Regions from separate parts of the Corallincola platygyrae genome, predicted to be linked through region 3. Evidence: predicted binding sites of a transcription regulator. Region 3 holds the regulator's gene; each other region holds the start of a gene.
The links. Region 3 encodes sigma-54, which starts transcription at its own class of promoters, with help from an activator protein. Its sites were predicted from a motif close to GTTGGCACGNNNNTNGNNT; they were not measured.
Positions count from the first base shown of each region.

Region 1 (4,975 bases), on a different contig from region 3:
GTTCAGGCTACAGGCGCAGAACAAGGGCATTGCATTTGACTACACCTTGGCCAATCCACTTCCAGACTTTATCGCCTGCGACAAGCAGCGTCTGCGCCAGATCTTGATGAACTTGCTTTCAAACGCGATTAAGTTCACGCCAAAAGGAAAAGTGACGTTCAGTGTCAGTTATCGTAATGAGGTCGCACATTTCAAAGTGACGGATACCGGATTAGGCATTGATGACAAGGACAGAGAGCTGATTTTCAAACCCTTTGAGCGAGTAAGAACACTATCCACTCAGGCCATTCGAGGTACGGGTTTGGGATTAACGATCAGCCGCTCCTTGGCCGAGTTAATGGGTGGAAACATCGACTTCAGAAGTACGCCCGGTAAAGGCAGTGAGTTTACCTTAAGCCTGATGCTGCCTGCGCTAAGCAAACCCCACAAAGAAGTCCGTCTGCCGGACGCAAATGTCATAGGTTTTGAAGGCGACGAACGCACCATATTAGTCGTCGATGACGAGAGCTCTCAGCGTCAGCTATTCAAAGATATCCTCGAACCGCTCGGATTTGTGATCTTTCAGGCGGCCAACGCCAGAGAAGCACTTGAAGTCAGCAGCCACTGTCCTGTTGATATGTTTATGCTGGATGTCGCCATGCCTGAGGTCAGTGGCTGGCAGCTTGCAATTCAATTAAGAAAGCGCGGCGCGACCCAACCCATCTTGATGGTCTCTGCAAACACGTTGGAAATTGAGCACGACAACCTGCTTGGCCAGTATCACGATGACTACCTGACCAAGCCAGTCGAACTCAGTAGACTACTTAGCAAGATAGGAAAGCTATTGCGGCTCGAATGGAAAGTACAAGAGAGCCCCACACAAGTCGCGAGCCCTGAACACAGCCATAGCTTCCACTCTCCGGAAACCTTGCCTGATGGCACTCACCTCAAAGAGCTAAGAAATTGGGCAGAAATTGGCTACTTGAGCGCATTCAGCGAAACCCTGAATAAACTCGAGCTTCAGCAAGTTGCTGGCAGTGACTTCATCGAACGCATGCGCCAAGAATCACAACGTTGTGACTTTGAAAAAATCGTCACTTATCTGGATGAACTAATACATGACTAACACACCAAGCGTCAGCTCAATTGTGCTGGTAGTCGATGACTCGCCCGAGTCCCTTGGCATGCTCAATGCGGCGCTGAATGAAGCGGGCTTGACCGTGTTGGTTGCGCTGTCGGGCCAGCAAGCACTCTCTATCACTGAGCGTATCACCCCAGACATCGTATTAATGGACGCGATCATGCCCGGTATGGATGGGTTTGAAACCTGTGAGAAACTAAAGCAGCAACTGCCGATGACCCCAGTGATCTTTATGACCGGACTGACCGATGTCGAACACGTGGTAAAAGGATTCGAGGTTGGGGGCGTCGACTATGTTACCAAACCCATCATCGCCGAAGAGGTGATGGCGAGAATTAAAGTTCATACCCAGAACGCGCGAATGGCATTAAGTGCTCAAACAGCCTTGGACCATGCCGGTCAGTATGTCATCTGTATCGAGCATAGTGGCACTATCGCCTGGGCAACGCCTCATGTGCATCAACTCGTCACCTCCAGCCCTGATGAAGAGTCAACTGTTTGGCAGCGTATAACCGACCAGTTGCTGCCTTGGCTCGGAAAAGCCCCTCAACATACCCCGCTGGCCATCAATGAGTTTGAAATGCCCATGCAAGCTCAGTTTGGTGGCGAACATCAGCCCGGCCAAAGTTTGGTAAGGCTGGTGGCGGCAGAGGCTACCCGTTCGCCTGATGTACTTCAGGACAAACTCCCCATCACCAAACGTGAATCAGAGGTGCTCTATTGGGTATCGTTTGGAAAAACCAATTGGGAGATTGCGCAGATCCTTAGCATGAGCCCCCGCACAGTCAACAAACACCTAGAGCAGCTGTTCAAAAAGATTGATGTGGACAATCGCACCGCAGCCGCGGCCATTTCTATTCGAATATTGGAAGGCGGAGATGCATTACCAGCCTAGGTATGCTGAATAAGACTAGAGCATTTGCTTTATTAACGTCTGTTAAATTTACAGAGACAATGACCACACAACAATGATGGATACAAAGAGAGAAATAAAAATCATAAAATCATATGGTTAAGTTATTTGGACCGGTAATTGCTTGTTCTCCGCCAACTATAAAAGACGACATAAGAAGGAAGTCGGTTATGTTGAATAAAGCAGTAAAAGCAGGTTTGGGAGTCGCTTTGCTGGCTGCATCCACAGCAGCCAGTGCCGCATTTATCCCATATGGCCCTCAAAATGATGTTGCCGTAAACACTGTGACAAACACCTGGGGTTGGAGTGAGTGTTACTCCTCTACCTATGCCACACCTCTGGGTAACAGTGCTGATGCCGCTTTGGCAAATTGCTCTGGCGACTACCTGATGCTGGCTGCCCGTCGCACAGGTTCAGATGTATTTGAAGTTTTAGCCGCTGCAGGCTGGGACGACGTTCTGACAGACACAGGCGCGGCTGACAATGGTGTAACCCATACCGCAAATGGTGCTGAATGGTACTATGCAGACAACTGGTCATGGGGATTTGCGGGCCTTGGCGACTCAGTTCGTAAATACCAGTGTGACACCGCAGGCGGTGGCGAACGTGACCGCCTCTGCTGGCATACCTTTGACTGGGTGGGTGGCTATCGTGCTGGTAGTTATACCGGCTTGAACAGCAGCACCGCATGGGAAAAAGTTATCTTGGTTGCCAACGCTATGGACGTGCCGGCTCCGGCCACCATTGCTCTGTTTGGTCTTGGCCTTGCAGGCTTAGGTTTGCGCCGTCGCGCTAAATAGACCTTTCCGTATTGCCCATAAAAGCCCTCGCTAGCGAGGGCTTTTTGGTTTATGAGCCACATTCCTATTAAACACAACAGACTGTTTCGATGTAGTGTGAAACCTCCTTTGCCTACTGATGCTATCAACCTGCTAAAAAAGCCATGCACACCCTTTGCTCAATCCCAGCTCGGAGATGACATAGGGACCAAAACCCTAAAATTAATAAATTTGCTGAATTGTTAGGCTGTTACGTCAGCAGGATTACTCTATGCTTAGAAAAAACGTTCAGGGAGAGACCAAATGCTCCTAACCACCCGCTCAGGACTTATTGCCACAGGTTTGGCAACTTGCTTAATCTCTACCCCAATCATGGCGAGGGATTATCAAGGACTGGAAGAATCTGAAATAGACGCCCGCTTAAGCTTTCTTGATGCCAAGCTCACGGATATTCAGACACCATCAAAGTATTGGCAATATGGCTGGACCGGCTTCTATGGTGTTGCTGCCACGGCTCAACTCTATAAAGCGATAGACGAAGACGACTCTGATGAATCCACCAAGCAATGGGTCGGCGCAGTAAAATCTGCTGGTGGATTAGCGATGATGCTACTTAAACCACTACCTGTGGTCGACGGCTGGGATGAATACCAGGCACTGCCGGGGAATACCCGCGCAGAGAAAATCGCCAAACTTGCAGAAGCCGAAAAGATGCTGGAGCAAAGCAGCTGGCGCGCTGATGAGCGTTACACCTGGAAACCACATCTGATCACCGTTGGCGTGAACTTGCTCGGCGCAGGGGCCATTGCAGCATTTGGTGATAGTGATGATGCACTCGGTTCGGCCGCACTTGGCATTGCGATTGGCGAAGCCGCTATTTGGTCACAACCAGACCAAGCTTCGGAAAGTTGGGAAAGCTATCAGCAGCGCTTCAACAATGGGGAAAAGAGTGCATTTAACTGGCGCATAGTGCCAGGAGTTAACAACATTTCGTTGGAGGTTACTTTTTAACTCCCCTCAGTTTGTCGTTTCGGAGGAAGAGTAATTCTTCCTCCGTCAGGTCATCATTGTGAGCAAAACTTTCTGAATATAGGGACACTATTGCGCTGCCAGTTTTGTGCCAGTGAACAAGCTCATAGTTTCAGGTAGCCTCAACCATCCAACGACTGCACTAGCGACCAGTATCGCGCCCGCCACAAAGATCATACCGATTTCAGCATGAACAACATGCGTACCCACAGCACCCACCATAAACAGCGCCAGCGCTATGCCTGCAGGACCGCGCAAGAAAGGTATCAACAGGCCAATAGCGCCAAGTACCTCTAACGCCCCTGACACAGATACGAACCACTCGGGTATTCCCCAGGCGACAAACTTGTCAGTCCATTTCGCCGGGTCGATAAACTTGCCCGCGCCGAACATTAGATAGATGGCCGCCAAAACCACGCTGCCAGCAGTAAATAGTCTCGATTTAGTCTTCTCATTCATTGTCATATCTCCAGCATTCGATTTGTATGGTTTGGCTGGCCGGCCTTACATATAAAGACCCGGCGCGTGTGGGATTTATTTCAGAAAGGGAGCAACGAGCTCGTTGATATTCACTTTTGCTCTAAGTTTGGATAACAAAAGATAAAGCCCTCCCACCTTGCGATGAATAAACAGCGCGTCAGCTGGCGGCTCGCCTAAGGTATGGCGGTGCGGTATCAACGACTGCGATAAGCTCTGAATCCGCTTCGCAATATCCGCTTGGCCAAAATCATATGCGCCAGCAAAGAGCAGCGGCTCTGCAGCAATAGCACACATGTGCTTAAAGATATCCTGCACTTGTCTCGACGAATTGCGCTGAAAGAATCCAAGGTTGACGGCAATTTCAAATGCATTCGCCCATTCCCCCTTTGCAACAAACACTATCAGCTGGCGGTATGCGTCACTAATATTCTGTGGAATGGGCCTAGTCGCGCCAAAATCTAACAAGACCAGTTTGTCCTGTTTTGGGTCATACAGATAATTTGCCAGGTTTGGGTCACTCTGCAGTAATCGAAATTCAAACAATTCAGCCACTAACAACTCGACTAATGTTTGCCCCAAACGGTCTCGTATGGCTTGTTCAAACGCCAATGTCTTGTCTAAGCCGATACCCTCGACATAGGTCATGGTGAGGAT
Region 1 is NZ_BAABLI010000004.1:31,156-36,130, reverse strand. It holds gene ABEA14_RS00905 (hybrid sensor histidine kinase/response regulator) at 1-1,105, shown strand, start outside; gene ABEA14_RS00900 (response regulator) at 1,098-2,015, shown strand; gene ABEA14_RS00895 (PEP-CTERM sorting domain-containing protein) at 2,204-2,833, shown strand; gene ABEA14_RS00890 (hypothetical protein) at 3,116-3,823, shown strand; gene ABEA14_RS00885 (DoxX family protein) at 3,911-4,300, opposite strand; gene ABEA14_RS00880 (ABC1 kinase family protein) at 4,376-4,975, opposite strand, start outside.
Region 1: the regulator sigma-54 is predicted to act here: its motif matches at 2,141-2,159, upstream of ABEA14_RS00895 (PEP-CTERM sorting domain-containing protein).

Region 2 (4,975 bases), on a different contig from region 3:
GTTTTGAATTCGTTCCCGGGTATCCATCTTTTTATTTGGGCCTTTCCTGAGCATGACGTATACCGCCCCTAAGCCGCCGTGGTGCTTCTGACAAGAGTGGAATGCCTGCACTTCGGGAAGTGCCTTGAGCCATTGATTGACAGCACTTTTTATCAATGCGGATGGTTTAGAGTGTCGGCCAATTCCGTGAACAATAATGGCACTACGTACTTCGATCCGAAGGCAATCCTGCAAAAATTGCTGGACCGCTCGGCGCGCCTGCTCAACGGAGTGTTTGTGAAGGTCCAGCCTGGCTTCAATCTGATATTGCCCAAGCCTTAGCTTCCTGAAAACGCCGTGCTGAACTCCCGGGCGCATAAAGCTAATCTGGTCATCGGGCGAGACCATCTCTCTTATCTCGGTTGAGAGCGGATCATCTTTAGACTCTGTAGCGGCTTGAGCAGCCTCCCGCTTGGCCGCTTTTTCCTTATCCAGCGTACGGTGTTTTGAATGGTGGACAACCTGATTGTCACTCACCAGTCGTTTTACATCGGCCATTTCGGCATCAAAGGAGAAAAATTCGTCGTCACTCATGGTACTTAACTAGTGTAAATATGTAGCAGTATCGTTAGTAAGCCAGCTTTGAAACCTTGTAGCCGTTTGCTGAAAGCGAATCCAACAGGTTTTCCGGGCCCACCAGGTGGGCGGCACCAACGACTACAAATAGTGAGCTTTTACTCATCATGGGTTTGAGTTGTTTTAGCCAGGCTTGGTTCCGTTTTTTAAGCAGGTGATCAACAAACAGCTGATCAGCCTTGGTATCTCCGAGCTCCTCTTTGAATATGCTTGCCAGCAATTTTGAGTCACCCGCTGCCCAGGCGCGCATCATACGTTGCGTGTAACTGTTGTTTGATTTGGTCTCATCCAGCATTTGCTGCAACATGGTGCTGCCTTCGGCGTCAAGTTTCATCATTGCAGATATCTGATCGGTGAGAGTTTCCAGACCATAAACACTTTTGTTTTTTTGTTTGGCCAGCCCGCTGAAATACATATCAACGCCGTAGTTAGGGTCCAAGCCGATAGATTGGTAATAGGCCTGGGCAAGTATCAGCGCAGCGGCCCAAGGTTTGAGAGGGTCAATACTTGCGCTGGGTACACCAAAGCGTTTCGCTCGTTCTACCGTTTCTTTATAGAGTGCTTTTGGCAGGTGCTGTTTAAGGGTGGTGCCATCCATATACATACCGTGAAGCATCATCAACTGCATCATTTCAGCCTGGATCGCGGCCTCATCCTGCATATTAACTTCCATCACCAATTGATCAGCTTGGGAAAACCTCTTTTCGATCGCGGCAGGAAGCGGGTAGTACCTGGCCTCTCCCATATGCACCGAGCCGAAGAAATAGCTGGTTTGATTGCCTTTGGTTACTTCATATAGCGCTGGGCTGATCGTTGCTGAGAGTGGGGCAGAGAAAATGGCAACAAACAGAAGGAGCGATTTAATCCAGAGGCGCATAACGTGTTCCTGCGAAGTGGGTATCTAGGGTCAACAGACCCTGATTACTTTGCCTTGATAAAAACTGGGGATCAATAACTTATGGAGTTAATGGAGATGGCGCTCCCGACAGGATTCGAACCTGTGACCTGCCCCTTAGGAGGGGGCCGCGCTATCCAGCTGTGCCACGGGAGCCCAAAATATTGGCGAACTGTCACTTGTTTGGGGTGGCAGCCGCCCGCATTATACTGTTCTTGAAGGGAATTTAAAGCACGCCACCCAACTGTACGATATCGTTTACCTGTACTCCGCTTAGTTCTTTTGGATCCGAAGCTCTGGCAATAAGCCGGTTTTGGTATGACTCTGTCACTCTAAGGGTGACTTCGGTAGGAAGCAGGCGCACGTGGTGTTTTCCATCCTGGCCATCGTAAGTCATGCGATGCAACAAAGTTAGCTTGTCACCTATACGCAAACCGTTGCTATGGCCCAGATCGACTTCGACCAGGTCATTGGCAATGTGGGTAATACGACCACGGCCCGGGGTGCAACTCAAGGTCATATCGAGATCTGCCTGCAACTGGGATAGCACGTCACTGACAGCGCCACCATAAGGCGATGTCCAGAATGCTTTTGAAGCAACAGAAACGCGTTTGTCAGTGGGAAAGTCCCAAGGGGCCTGGCTGTGGTAACTACGTTCCAGTAGGAGTTCACCTGAGCTGCCATCGACCAGATGTATCATTAACTCGAAATTTCTTTCTGGTGGCGAATAGACCCACTCCTGCCATTTACGCGTAGGGACTTCTCCGTTAAACGAAAGATCACGGATTTCGGCGAACAGTACGACCTGGGTGTTGGTTTGTCTGGTTATCTCTCGGCTTAGCATAGGCGTGACCAAGCGCTGTGATTGAAACTCTGCAGGCGTGAAGTGAGTAATTTGATTTAACCAACGCTTTGGATAACTGGACTGACTCTCTGCACGCAGGTGATCGAAGAGCCATTGACTGGCTTCCTGTCCGATTTGCTCAATACCTCCAACACGCGCGTTTGTTGGATCACTCAATCTAAATCGGGTCAGCAGTAAGGATTTTTTGAACGCAGCACTTTCACATTGCAGAGACTGTGGAAACAGATCTGCATGAATAGATATATAAAGCGTCTCACCGCTGCGGCGCTCTGAGAGCACTCGAACATCTCTCACGGTGCCACTGGTGCGGATCTGAAATTGGTCATTTACGATCTTGCCGGCGGCAAGTTCTTGCAGGCTGCTCACTGTGCCTCCGGCAAGAATGAGCGCATTTTTCAGAGCCTGCTGTGTTGCTCGTTCACGTGCACTGGCAATATCACCACTATAAATGGTCGCAGAGCCCTCCGCTTCATACCACATCGCGTGGGATATAGGACTGGCCAGCAGTAACAGCAGTATAAGTAGTCGCCTAAGCATAGTGAGCCTCAAACGGTTGCTAATTAGGCGTCAAAAATCAGCCTATTCTTTAATTACTACCAGAATCAGCAAAAAATGGGCCAGTACGGCCCTAGCTGATCTAGCCGTCTGTATTGACCCTTAGCCTGCGTTTGTCAATCGCGGTTGTCAGGTGGCATAAACTTTGCTGGTAATTCATCAGAATAACGATTCATTGACGAGGTAGGAGAGTCGGATGGCTGCCTTGAAACACTTCTATTCGCACCTGCTGATTGGCGCAGGTTTGCTATTGATTGTGCTGGCGCTGAGTAGCTGTAGCATGCTTGAGGACGAAGAAGAGATTTATGTGCCTCATGCTGCGGTTACTCCAATGACAGTGGATCTGCCGACCCATGTCAAACAATTGGCTCTGCAGCTGATTGGTTCGAGTCGCTATGTCTCATCTAAAACACCTATCGCTGTTACCAGCTTCGTAGATATCGAGACGCTGGAAAGCACCGATGTCTACGGCAATCAGTTGTCTGAGTTGGTGATGGTTGAACTCCAGCAGATGGGATGGACGCTAATCGACTTTAAGCTGACGGGTGGCATTGATGTTACCCCGACGGGGGATTTTGCCATGACTCGGGATTTTCTGCGTCTACAGCATCGCCACCCCATTGAATACATTCTTACGGGTACGCTCATTCGTGGCTCTAATGGCATTCAGGTAACAGCACGTATTGTCGGCGTGGAATCCAGGGCCATTGTTGCCACTGCATCAACTTTCCTGCCCATGTCTCTGTTTGTCGAGCAGGCCGGTATGCCTGCCGAAGGGGGCTACGTGGCCAAGGACCCCCAGTCTGGGATGCTGATCAGGAAAGGTGGATAAGATTCCGGCCTGAAACCAACTTGTGTTTAAGTCCCTTTGTTTGATGTCGATAACAGAGGGAGTGAAGAGAAAGAACGATGCTTATGAAGTCTAACTATTGGCAACTCGCGGCGACTGTTTTCATATTAACCGCTTGCGCATCTGAACCCGAGCAACCTGAGCATTCGATGGCTTCGGGGCAGATGGCTACATCTGAAGCGATTGCTTGGGACCCTTACCAGGAAGTGAAGCCCAAAGACTTTGTCGCGCATGTTGAGAAAATCGCTGAGGAATTGGTAGGCACTATGCCTGAACGTTGTTATCAACCTATGGCGGTCGCCAGTTTTGTTGATATAGAAACGCTTAACACCAGTGGCTCACTTGGCAAAGCCCTGGCTGAGAATCTAATTACTCAGATGCAGCAACAGGGTTGTAAAGTGCTCGACTTTAAACTCAAAGATAAGATTCAGGTGACTTCTACCGGAGACTTTGTGTTCAGTCGAAATTTTACTCAGCTTAAAAGTGAGCTGCCGCTCAAATATGTGCTGACGGGCACGCTGCAACCTATGAACGGTGGGGTGCAGGTGAATGCTCGCCTAGTTGATATTAAATCGAAAGTGGTTGTCGGTGCGGCGCAACAGTTTTTACCGGAGGAGATTGTCTCTGCCGTAAATGAGGTGAAGACACGTGATGGCGTTACTTTATTGAGCCAGAGGCAGGGGTGATTCGATGCCGAAAATTCAACTGATTTTACTTTTTGTACTGGCTATTTCTGGTTGCAGTCAGATGTTTGATAAGCACGTTGAGTGGGAGGCTGTGCCGCCGGATCATTATCCTGTGCTCCATGCGGTGGGTTATGCGCCAATCAGTTCACAGTCGGGGCTTGATGAAAACACTCGCATGTTGCAGGCAATGCGTGCGTCAAAAATGGATGCTTACCGGGAACTGGCGGAGCAGATCTACGGCCAGCAAGTGACGGCAGGCAGTGCAATGGGCGGGACAACCTTGGACCAGGACCGTTTGCAGGTAGCGGTTAGTGGTGTTGTAAGAGGGGCCAGAGTCGTACGCACCTATCCACTGGGCGATATCTATGCCACTGAGCTGGAGTTAGATATGGCGGATGTACAACGCATGTACCAATCACTAAACCCGCCAAGGCGGATCCATGACGTTCAGTACTACTAAACGGATAATCAATTTGAAAAAACAAGGCGAGAAATTTCTCGCCTTTTTC
Region 2 is NZ_BAABLI010000004.1:320,900-325,874, forward strand. It holds gene smrA (DNA endonuclease SmrA) at 1-573, opposite strand, end outside; gene ABEA14_RS02055 (TraB/GumN family protein) at 608-1,492, opposite strand; tRNA gene ABEA14_RS02060 (tRNA-Arg) at 1,590-1,666, opposite strand; gene ABEA14_RS02065 (flagellar assembly protein T N-terminal domain-containing protein) at 1,737-2,912, opposite strand; gene ABEA14_RS02070 (FlgO family outer membrane protein) at 3,127-3,762, shown strand; gene ABEA14_RS02075 (FlgO family outer membrane protein) at 3,846-4,466, shown strand; gene ABEA14_RS02080 (LPP20 family lipoprotein) at 4,471-4,926, shown strand.
Region 2: the regulator sigma-54 is predicted to act here: its motif matches at 3,063-3,081, upstream of ABEA14_RS02070 (FlgO family outer membrane protein).

Region 3 (4,975 bases):
GAATTCACCAGTTTCAAGTCACCTAAAGTGGTCGTCTACCCTAATGGTAAACAAGCGGGCTGGACGCTCAATGCAGAACAGGGACGACTGAGAGAGAACCAGTTGATTCTTGAGCAGCAGGTTGTTATTGAAACCCAAACAGAACAGAATCAAACCAATACTCTGCTGACCGAGTATGTAGAAATGGATCTGGCATCAAATGAAGTCAGCAGCGATCAACCTGTTACGGTCAAAGGGCCGAGCTACCAACTCCAGGGAGTTGGATTGCGAGGCAATGTAGAAAAAGAGCAGATTGAACTGCTCAGTGATGTAAAAGCGACCTATGAACCTGAAAAATAGATTTTATCTCGGCCTGGCTGGACTGCTGATCGCGGTAACCCCTCATATCCAGGCTGTTGAAGCTGACTTTCAGCAAGAAGTCCGTGTGGATGCCAAGCGCCAAAGCATTGATATACAAAAAGGTATCATCTCGTTCTTTGAAGATGTCAGCGTTACTCAAGGCACATTGAAGATTTTTGCTGACACCCTTCAGGTTGAACAGTCTGCAGGTGCGGGAAAAGAAGTTTTGATCGCCGCAGGCGAACCCGCAAAATTCAGTCAACTGCTGGAAAATGGTCGCACCATGACAGCAGAAGCAAAAGAGATACGCTACCGCTTGGCGGACAAGACGTTAATTCTTACCGGTGGCGCGACCCTGACTCAACAGGACAGTGTGGTGCAAGGAGAGCTGATACGTTACGACATCGCCAAGCAAAAACTGGTGGCTGAAAGCGGCAAACAGGAAGGTGACCGCGTCACAACCATCTTTTTACCCGAACAGCTGCAACAGCAGTTGGGTCAGAAAGATGAAGAAGAGGATACCGAATAGTCATGGCAACCCTCACCGCCAACCATCTGGCAAAAAGCTATAAAGGGCGCCAAGTGGTGAAAGATGTCTCTTTGGCGTTAAACAAGGGCCAAATTGTCGGCTTGTTGGGCCCCAACGGGGCGGGCAAAACAACCACCTTTTATATGGTGGTTGGCCTGGTACCAAATGATAAAGGGCGCATCACAATCAATGATGAAGATGTCACTCTATCCCCCATGCACGTTCGCGCACGCAAGGGGATTGGTTACCTACCACAGGAATCCTCCATCTTTCGCAAGCTGTCTGTATCCGACAACATTATGGCCGTGTTGCAAACCCGCGCTGAACTGAGCCGGGTCCAACGACTGGAAATACTGGAGCAGCTGCTTGAAGAGTTCAGCATTACTCACATTCGTGACAGCTTAGGAATGTCTCTGTCGGGCGGTGAGCGTCGACGAGTTGAGATAGCAAGAGCACTGGCTGCAGAGCCTCAGTTCGTTTTATTGGATGAACCTTTTGCAGGAGTAGATCCAATATCTGTAACCGATATCAAGAAAATCATTGAACACTTACGCGATCGAGGTCTTGGTGTCTTGATTACTGATCACAATGTGAGAGAGACTCTGGATGTATGTGAGTACGCTTACATCGTTAGCCACGGAGAGTTGATAGCCAAAGGCAAGCCGGAAGATGTATTATCGGATCAAAAGGTACGTGACGTGTATCTCGGCGAGCAATTCCAGCTATAGTTTAATTAACGGGTGACGCATTTTTTAGTCTCTCACTCGAACTCCACGTCCGTTGTAAGCAAGTGCGTTTTTTTATTGTCACGGAAGTAAATGAAACCGTCATTACAGTTACGTTTAGGCCAGCAACTTACCATGACGCCGCAATTGCAACAGGCAATTCGGCTGTTGCAATTATCGACTCTGGACCTCCAGCAGGAAGTTCAGGATGCGCTCGACAATAATCCGCTTCTGGAACAGACAGAACAAAGCGACGTAGCTGAGCAGCCTGTCAACGGCGAGGCTCAAGATCTTCCTCAAAAAGCTGAAACGGCATCAGCTGACAGCAACGATGGTTTCCAAGACGAACATGATGCTGCTGCGGTTGAAACGTCGGAAGCACTCAACAAAGAGCAGATATCTGACGAACTTCCAGTAGACAGCACCTGGGATGATCACCTCTCTGCAGCGCCAGTTTCCGGAGCCTCCTACGGCGACGATAGTGAGTTCAGCTATCAGGGCGAGACAACAGATTCACTGCAAAGCCACCTCGAGTGGCAGATGCAACTGACTCCATTCAGTGACGTAGACCGTGCAATCGCCACCGCCATCATTGATGCCATCGACGAATCCGGCTATCTGACTGTGTCAGCAGAAGACATTCTTACCGCGCTCGGACAAGATGAAGAAGCGGTTGAGCTGGATGAAGTTGAAGCTGTAATCAAACGTATTCAGTTGTTTGACCCGATCGGCGTTGGCGCTCGCTCACTGCAAGAGTGCCTGCTGGTGCAGGTCAACCAATTTGCAGAAGATACACCTTGGTTGAAAGAATGTAAGCAGGTTCTGGGCAATCATATCGAGCTACTCGCCAGCCGTGACTATCGCCAGTTGATGCGTAAAAGCAAGCTCAAGGAAGACCAGTTACGCGAAGTTCTCCGCTTGATCCAGTCACTTAATCCTCGCCCAGGCAGTGCGGTGATCAGTGGCGAAGAACAATACGTGATTCCAGACGTATCGGTGACCAAAAAAAGCGGTCGCTGGGTTGTAGAGCTCAACCCTGATGCCGTACCTAAACTCAAAGTAAATCAGCAATATGCTGCCATGAGCCGCACGGTGAAGAATTCAGCAGACAGCCAGTACATTCGCTCTCATCTGCAGGAAGCAAAATGGTTCATCAAGAGCCTGGAAAGCCGCAATGATACGCTGATGAAAGTGGCAAACTGCATTGTTCAGTTTCAACGGGATTTCTTTGAATACGGCGATGAAGCGATGAAGCCAATGGTGCTTAACGATATCGCTCAAGCGGTTGATATGCATGAATCAACCATATCCCGTGTGACCACACAAAAGTATATGCATACCCCCAGAGGTATCTTCGAGCTTAAATATTTCTTCTCCAGCCACGTCAGTACTGAAGGGGGTGGAGAATGCTCCTCAACAGCTATTCGAGCACTGATCAAGAAACTAGTGGCGGCTGAAATCCCCAGCAAGCCTTTGTCAGATAGCAAAATTGCTGACCTACTGGCAGACCAGGGAATTCAGGTAGCAAGACGAACGATCGCCAAGTATCGGGAGTCCTTGTCTATCCCACCGTCAAATCAGCGAAAGAGCTTGCTGTAAAAAGCTCACCAATAAAAGGATGAGGTCTATGCAAATCAATCTTACCGGCCATCATGTCGAAGTTACTGATTCACTCCGAAACTATGTGAATGAAAAGTTCACTAAGCTAGAGCGCCATTTCGACCACATCAATAACGTTTACGTTATCCTCAACGTTGAGAAGTTAACGCAAAAAGCAGAAGCAAAACTGCACCTAAATGGTGGTGAGATATTTGCTAACGCAGAGCATTCAGATATGTATGCCGCAATCGACGCGTTGGTCGATAAACTCGATCGACAAGTAATTAAACATAAAGAAAAGCTAAACGCGCACTAATTACACTATGGATATATCATCCATTCTCAGCCTGGACTGCACTCGAAGTGCAGTCCACGGTTCAAGCAAAAAACGAGTGCTTGAGATGGCCAGCGAACTGGCTGCCAAGCACCTGCCGGATCACGGCTGCAAAATGATCTTTGAAAGCATTCTGGATAGAGAGAAAAAGGGCAGTACAGGTATTGGAAATGGTATTGCTATTCCTCATGGGCGGATCTCAAATGCCAGTAAAGCTGTTGCAGTCTTGTTGCAGTGCGATGAGCCTATTGCCTTTGATGCCATCGACAATCAACCAGTAGACCTCATATTCGCGCTACTGGTCCCAGAACAGAGCTGCCAGGAACACCTGAAAACCCTGTCAGCAATTGCAGCAAAACTCTCAGACAAGCAAATTCTGAAGAAGTTAAGATGTGCAGATAACGATCAGGAACTCTACGAGATCATCACTCACCCATGAGCGACACGGACGTAGCGTCACCCATTAAACTTACTATTGTCAGCGGCCGATCAGGCTCTGGCAAAAGTGTCGCTTTACGTGTTCTGGAAGATCTTGGTTATTACTGTGTCGATAACCTTCCTGTAGAAATGCTACCGACATTGGTCACTCAGGTCAGTGAGCGCTATGGCGAGATAGCGGTCAGCATCGACGTTCGAAACCTGCCTGAAGAGCCGCATACGTTAGAAACCATTTTAGACATGCTGTGCCAACAGTATCGTTGCACTTTACTGTTTCTGGATGCAGACCAAAGCGCGCTGATAAAACGATTCAGCGAGACCCGCAGATTGCACCCTCTGTCTAAAAACGGAGGCTCTCTTGAGCAGGCAATTGCAGCTGAAGAGCGTCTGCTGGAACCTTTAATATCGCGAGCAGACCTGCAGATAGACAGCTCGTCCTTATCTATTCACCAATTGAGTGAGCTGGTCCGAGAGCGGATATTAGGTAACGCCGAACGGAGTTTGGTTTTAGTGTTTGAGTCGTTCGGGTTTAAGTACGGCATCCCTCAGGATGCAGACTATGTATTCGATGCCAGATTCCTACCAAATCCCCACTGGGAGCCAGAACTAAGGCCGCTGACAGGCAGGGATTTGCCAGTACAGCAGTTTTTTGGCCAACAGCCGCTGGTATCAAAGTTTATCTGGCAGATAAATAATCTGCTAAACACCTGGCTGCCACATCTTGAACTTAATAATCGCAGCTATGTGACCGTGGCTATCGGTTGTACCGGAGGCCAACATCGCTCAGTGTTTATCGCCGAATCACTGGCCGCACAATTCAAAGAGCTGCGCGAAGATATCCAGATCCGCCACAGAGAATTAGATCACTAGTCCATGAGCCAACGTGTAGAAAAAAAACTCCTGATTAAGAACAAACTTGGCCTGCACGCTCGTGCTGCAACCAAGCTGGTGACATTGGTAAATCGATTTGACGCTGAAGTGCTAATCGAGCATCAGGGAAAATCCGCATCA
Region 3 is NZ_BAABLI010000029.1:6,642-11,616, reverse strand. It holds gene lptC (LPS export ABC transporter periplasmic protein LptC) at 1-339, shown strand, start outside; gene lptA (lipopolysaccharide transport periplasmic protein LptA) at 323-868, shown strand; gene lptB (LPS export ABC transporter ATP-binding protein) at 871-1,596, shown strand; gene ABEA14_RS16675 (RNA polymerase factor sigma-54) at 1,687-3,192, shown strand; gene hpf (ribosome hibernation promoting factor) at 3,221-3,508, shown strand; gene ptsN (PTS IIA-like nitrogen regulatory protein PtsN) at 3,516-3,965, shown strand; gene rapZ (RNase adapter RapZ) at 3,989-4,834, shown strand; gene ABEA14_RS16655 (HPr family phosphocarrier protein) at 4,838-4,975, shown strand, end outside.